One region of the Streptomyces sp. YIM 121038 genome, then DNA from elsewhere that is predicted to be linked to it. Evidence: riboswitches for the same ligand, from Rfam matches in the RefSeq annotation. Region 1 holds a riboswitch; the other holds the start of a gene.

Evidence for each region. A riboswitch is a leader RNA that binds a small molecule or an ion and turns the genes downstream of it on or off. The one in region 1 is predicted to bind S-adenosylmethionine.
Region 2: it holds a riboswitch for S-adenosylmethionine, as region 1 does, so the genes downstream of both, thrC (threonine synthase) here and C9F11_RS12115 (aminotransferase class V-fold PLP-dependent enzyme) in region 1, are expected to answer to the same signal.

What each region holds. Positions count from the first base shown of each region.
Region 1 is NZ_CP030771.1:2,898,729-2,902,084, forward strand. It holds gene C9F11_RS12115 (aminotransferase class V-fold PLP-dependent enzyme) at 1-1,266, opposite strand, end outside; SAM riboswitch class IV at 1,441-1,558, opposite strand; gene trpD (anthranilate phosphoribosyltransferase) at 1,716-2,780, opposite strand; gene C9F11_RS12125 (ubiquinol-cytochrome c reductase cytochrome b subunit) at 2,937-3,356, opposite strand, start outside.
Region 2 is NZ_CP030771.1:4,512,324-4,515,679, forward strand. It holds gene C9F11_RS18855 (MoaD/ThiS family protein) at 304-579, opposite strand; gene thrC (threonine synthase) at 728-2,059, opposite strand; SAM riboswitch class I at 2,053-2,205, opposite strand; gene C9F11_RS18865 (glucosyl-3-phosphoglycerate synthase) at 2,376-3,356, shown strand, end outside.

The sequences.
Region 1 (3,356 bases):
CACACGGATCGCGTTCAACGACCGCTCGCCGGGGGCGGCCTCCGGGGCGCCGCACTCGCCGGGCTCGTCCGGGGCGCTGCCGAGGAGCGTGCGCACCAGCGGGTGCGCGCAGAAGAGTCCGTCGCGCACGCCGATGCCGTACTCGGCGGACAGCGCGGCCGCGAAGTGCGAGCTGTTCCAGCCGTCGACCACGAAGGAGATGACCCCGACGCGGGGCGCGTCGTCGCCGAACAGCGAGAGCACCCGCACCTCGGGCACCTCGGCGAGCCCCTCGCGCACCTTCTGGATGAGCTGCCGCTCCCGCGCGACCAGGGAGTCGAACCCGGCCTCGGTCAGGGCCTTGCAGGCGGCGGCGATGGAGTAGGCGCCGATGACGTTCGGCGAGCCCGCCTCGTGCCGGGCGGCCGTGTCGTGCCACTCGACGTCCACTCCCCCGTCGGCGCGCCGCGTCACCGTGCGCGAGGCACCGCCGCCGGCGAGGTAGGGCTCGGCCTCGCCCAGCCAGTCGGCCCGCCCGGCGAGCACCCCGGAGCCGAAGGGCGCGTACAGCTTGTGCCCGGAGAAGGCGATCCAGTCGACGTCCAACTCGGCGATGTCCACGGGGTGGTGGGGCGCGAGCTGCGCGGCGTCGAGGACGATGCGGGCGCCGTGGGCGTGCGCGGCGGCGGCCAGCTCGCGCACCGGCCACAGCTCACCGGTGACGTTCGAGGCACCGGTCACGCACACCAGGGCGGGCCCGTAGGGGTCCCGGTCGGCGAGCGCGCGCTCCAGGGTGCGCACCGCCTCGCCGGGCGTACGGGGGGCGTTCAGATACGTGACGCGCGCGTCGCGCCACGGCAGGAGCGAGGCGTGGTGCTCGGTCTCGAAGACGAAGACCTGGCAGTCGGCGGGCAGGGCGGCGGCGAGCAGGTTCAGCGAGTCCGTCGTGGACCGGGTGAAGACCACCTGGTCGCCCTCCCGGCAGCCGAGGAACTCGGCCACCGTCCTGCGGGAGTTCTCGAACAGGTCGGTCGACAGCTGCGACAGGTACCCGGCGCCGCGGTGCACGCTGCCGTAGTACGGCGCGTACGCGGCCACGTCGTCCCACACCCGCTGCAGCGCCGGGGCGCTCGCCGCGTAGTCGAGGGCCGCGTACGTCACCTCGCCGCCGGTGACGAGGGGCACGGTGACGTCGCGGCCGAGCACGGGCAGCGGCTCGGCGCAGCAGGGGTCGGCGGACTCGGCGGCGGCGGTGGCGGTGGCGGTGGCAGCGGTGGAGGCAGACATGGCGAACTCCCGTAAGAGGCAGGCGAGATCACTGTGCGGACAACGGTCGACGGGACCGGTCAACGGCACAGGAGAAGAAGTAAGGGGGTACGGAGAACGGGGCCTTCGGCCCTATCGCATTCGCTGGCTCACGAGACTGCTCCCTCGACGACCAGGACCCCTGGTGACGCGAGGGGTCCGCGCTTGCGGTGAACCTTGCTGTTCACCGCCTGGTCTTCACCCGGGGCACCCCGCCACGGACGGAGGGTTGCCGGACAGCGGGCCGGGGCCGTAGTCGCTGTCACTCATGACCTGCGCAGCATCTTGCCACACGATCTTGCAAGCGCAACACCGCCGTCCACGATCCGGACCGGCGGGCCCCGTCAACCGGGCTGGGTTGAGGTGCCCCGAAGGGGCGCGGGGAGCTGCGCGCTGAGCGCGCAGCTCCCCGCGCCCCTTACGGGCGGGGCTCAGGCGTTGCTGGCGGCTACCCAGCGCGCCAGCGCCGCCTTCGCCGCGCCGGAATCGATGGCGTCGGCCGCCTTGGCCATCCCCGCGTGGATCTGCTCCGCGAGCGGGCCCTCGCCCGGCTCCAGGGCGACGAGCGCCGCCGCGGCGTTCAGCAGCACCGCGTCCCGCACGGGACCGGTCTCGCCGTCCAGGAGCCGCCGTGCGACCTCCGCGTTGTAGGAGGCGTCGGCGCCCCGGAGGGCCTCGACGGGCACCAGGTCGACACCGACGTCGCGCGGGTCGAAGGCCTCCTCGCGGACGCCGCCGTCGCGCACCACCCACACCCGGGAGGCGGCCGTGGTGGTCAGCTCGTCCAGGCCGTCGTCGCCGCGGAAGACGAGCGCGGAGGAGCCGCGCTCGGCGAGCACGCCCGCGAGGATCGGCGCCATCCGCGCGTCCGCGACACCGGTGGCCTGGGCCCGGACCTTCGCCGGGTTGGTCAGCGGGCCGAGGAAGTTGAACGTGGTGCGGATGCCGAGCTCGCGCCGCGCGGGGGCCACGTGGCGCAGCGCCGGGTGGAACTTCACCGCGAAGCAGAAGGTGATCCCGGCCTCGTCGGCGACCTCGCGCACCCGCTGCGGCGTCAGCTCCAGATTGACGCCGAGCTTCTCCAGGACGTCGGAGGCGCCGGACGCGCTGGAGGCCGCCCGGTTGCCGTGCTTGACGACCTTCGCGCCGGTCCCGGCGACGACGATCGCGGACATGGTGGAGATGTTGACGGTCTTGGCGCCGTCGCCGCCGGTGCCGACGATGTCGACGCTCGGTCCGGGTACGTCGATGACGTGCGCGTGCGCGTACATGGCGCGGACGAGACCGGAGATCTCCTCGACGGTCTCCCCCTTGGCGCGCAGCGCGACGGCGAAGCCCGCGATCTGCGCGTCGGTCGCCTCGCCGCGCATGATGCGGTCCATCGCCCAGGCCGTGTCGTCGGCGCTCTGGTCGCGGCCGTCGAGCAGTCCGTTCAGCACGTCGGGCCAGGAACGGGCCGCCGCGGTGTCGCCTCCTGCGGGGGTCACAGCGCTCATGGCCGCTCCTGTGTGTTCGTCTGTGTGCGTCGAGGGGGTCCGTCCCGCCTCCGCGGGTGCCCCCACCCTATCCAGCCCGGGGACGGCGAAGAGCCCCGTCCAGCACCTGGACGGGGCTCTTGCCGTGGCGACCTGCAACGGTCTGGGACCTAAGGGTCAGTGGTGGCCGTGGCCGCTCGTGATCTCCTTGTACTCGTCGACCGTCGGCTTCGGGATCTGGCCGTCCTCGCCGTACATGCCCTTGGACAGCTTCGCCCGCAGCTTCTGCGAGCCCGTCACCTTGCGCTCGACGCCGTTCTCGTCGACCGTCGGGCCGATCTCGAGCGGCTTGTACTGCTCGTGCGCGGTGAGGGTGTGCAGCTGGTCCTGGTCGAGCGGCTCGTGCACCTCGATGAACTCACCGTGCGGCAGGCGCTTGATGATGCCGGACTCGCGCCCGTGCAGCACCTTGTCCTTGTCGCGGCGCTGGAGGCCCAGGCAGATCCGCTTGGTGACGACGAACGCGATGACCGGTCCGACGAAGAAGAAGATCCGGACGAACCAGGTGATGGCGTTGATCGACAGGTGGAAGTGCGT
Region 2 (3,356 bases), 1.6 Mb from region 1:
TCGATATGCGGAGAATTCACCGGCGTTCGGGGCAAGTCGGGCCAGACAAAAGCCATGTTCGGCTCAAATAGGCAGGACACTTTGGCTGCTTCTTGTCGGCTCCGCGGCCGACTTCACCGAGGCGACTCATGCCGCCCGACATCAAAAACGAAGCTCCATTCCCAACTGTACCGCGCTCAACCATGCAGAATTGCCCCCTCCGCTTCTCTCGCGGAGGGGGCAATCGCGGTAACTCTGCGTAGGAACAAGAGCCGTTGTATACGAAACGGCCCCGCGAGTTCCCCGCGGCGGTTCCGGAACGGCTCAGCCGCCGGCGACCGCCGGAATGATCGAGACGCCCGCGCCGTCGGGCGTCGCGGTCTGGAGGCCCTGCTCGAAACGCACGTCGTCGTCATTGACGTACACGTTCACGAAGCGGCGCAGCTTGCCCTGGTCGTCCAGGACGCGGGCGCCGATCCCGGCGTGGTTCTTCTCCAGGTCGGCGATGACCTCGGCGAGGGTGGCGCCCTCGGCGGAGACCTCCGCCCGACCGCCGGTGTACGTACGAAGGATGGTCGGGATGCGAACGTTGACGCTCATACTCTTCACCTCGGTAGTTCAGACAGGGCACCCGGTACAGGAGGGCCCCGAAGGGGCGCGGGGCTATGTCGATGTGCGGCTCCGCCGCGTGGGCGCGACCAGCCACAGCGAACCCGCTGACGACATGAGGACCTGCGACTCTACGGCGCTAGCCCGCGAGCCCCGCGGAGCGGAACGCGTCCAGGCTCGGGCGGATCGTCGCGGTCGCCTGCGACGTCGCGGCGACCGCGTCGAGGGTCTTCAGGCCGTCGCCGGTGTTGAGGACCACCGTGGTCAGCGAGGGGTCGATGAGACCGGCCTCGATCAGCTTGCGCGTGACCCCGACGGTCACGCCGCCCGCGGTCTCCGCGAAGATGCCCTCGGTGCGGGCGAGGAGCTTGATCGCGTCGACGACCTGCTCGTCGGTCACGTCCTCCACCGCGCCGCCGGTGCGGCGGGCGATGTCGAGCACGTACGGACCGTCGGCCGGATTGCCGATGGCGAGGGACTTGGCGATGGTGTTCGGCTTCTGCGGGCGGACGACGTCGTGGCCCGCCTTGAAGGCGGCGGAGACCGGCGAGCAGCCCTCCGCCTGGGCACCGAAGATCTTGTACGGCTTGTCCGCGACCAGACCGAGCTCGATCAGCTCCTTCAGACCCTTGTCGATCTTCGTGAGCTGCGAGCCGGAGGCGATCGGGATCACGAGCTGGTCCGGCAGCTCCCAGCCGAGCTGCTCGCAGATCTCGTACGCGAGGGTCTTGGAGCCCTCGCCGTAGTACGGCCGCAGGTTCACGTTGACGAAGCCCCAGCCCTCGCCCAGCGGGTCGCCGATGAGCTCGGAGCAGAAGCGGTTCACGTCGTCGTAGTTGCCCTCGATGCCGACGAGCTCGCCGCCGTAGACCGCGGCCATGACGACCTTGCCCTGCTCCAGGTCGTGCGGGATGAACACGCAGGAGCGGAAGCCCGCGCGGGCGGCGGCGGCGCCGACGGCCCCGGCGAGGTTGCCCGTGGAGGAGCAGGACAGCGTGGTGAAGCCGAAGGCGCGCGCGGCCTCAAGGGCCTGCGCGACGACGCGGTCCTTGAAGGAGTGCGTGGGGTTGCCGGAGTCGTCCTTGACGAACAACTTGCCCTGTTCGACGCCCAGTTCACGGGCCAGGTTGTCGGCCTTGACGAGCTGGGTCCAGCCGGGGTTGAGGTTCGGCTTGTCCGCGACGTCGGCGGGGACGGGCAGCAGCGGGGCGTACCGCCAGATGTTGGCGGGGCCGGACTCGATCTTGGCCCGGAGCGCCTCGGGGTCGCCGACGGGGAGGTCGTACGCGACTTCGAGCGGGCCGAAACACTCGGCGCAGGCGAAGATCGGTCCGAGCGGGAAGACGGTGCCGCACTCGCGGCAGGAGAGACCCGAGGCGGGTCCCAGGTCGACGGTGGCGTCCGCGGTGCCCTCGGGGGACGTGGTGTCGACGGTCTGCACAGCCATGGAGGCGAGGCCCTTTCTCCTCATCTTCCTCGCGGCGCATCTCGCCACGAGACGGAATTGGCACCTTCCCGAGCCGGGAGCCTCGCGGTGCGCCTGTGGCGGCTACGAGACCGGCTGGAGGGTTGCCGGGGCTTCAACGGGCCGTATCCCTCTGCCCCTCTGGATGAGCGGTATTCGGTTGTTGTACGCGGGGCGCCAGTGGCACCCGTGACGGACGGCGACCCCCGACATGCGATGGTCACCGGCCTTGTTCAAGACTGTAACCGACGGCCAGGACAGTTGAGATAGTCGTCCGAACCGCGAGATGGATCACATACGGCCACCAACGGGAGGAACCCGCGTGCTGGAAGAGGTCGAGCGCTGGCTGAGCAGGCGTTCCTGGTCCGTGACCGACCGCCCGCTGGACCGTCTCACCGCCGCGAAGCGGGCCTCGGGCACCACGGTGAGCGTCGTGCTGCCCGCGCTCGACGAGGAGCGGACGGTCGGGGAGATCGTCGCGGAGATCCGTCGCGAGCTGGTCGAGAAGATCCCCCTGGTCGACGAGCTCGTGGTGGTGGACTCCGGCTCGCGGGATCGCACCGCGGAGGTGGCGCGCGCCGCGGGCGCCCGGGTCGTGCGCCGGGACGACGTCCTGCCGCGCGTCCCGGCGGTGCCCGGCAAGGGCGAGGTCCTGTGGCGGTCCCTCCTGGTCACGCACGGTGACGTGATCGCGTTCGTGGACGCCGATCTGAAGGAGTTCTCGGCCGACTTCGTGACCGGCATCGTGGGCCCGCTGCTCACCGAGCCGGACGTGCACTTCGTGAAGGCGATGTACGACCGCCCGCTGACGATGCTCGACGGCCCGGGCGCCCCCGGCGACCCCGACGGCGAGGGCCCCGGCGCCACGGCGGGCCAGGGCGGCCGCGTCACCGAGCTGATGGCGCGCCCCCTGCTCAACATGCACTGGCCCCAGCTCGCGGGCTTCGTCCAGCCCCTCGGCGGCGAGTACGCGGCCCGCAGGTCGCTCCTGGAGCGCCTGCCGTTCCCGGTCGGGTACGGCGTGGAGCTCGGGCTGCTCGTGGACGCGCTGCACACCGTCGGCCTGGACGCGCTCGCGCAGGTCGACGTCGGGGTGCGCAAGCACCGGCACCAGGACGGGCAGGCGCTCGGCCGGATGGCCGCGTCGATCTACCGCACGGCGCAGCTGCGGCTCGCCCGCGCCCATCTCGTGCGCCCCGAGCTGACGCAGTTCGTCCGGGGCGCGTCGGGCTTCGAGCCGCGCACGTATCCGGTGGACACGGAGGAGCGGCCGCCGATGACGGAGATCGAGGAGTACGCAGCG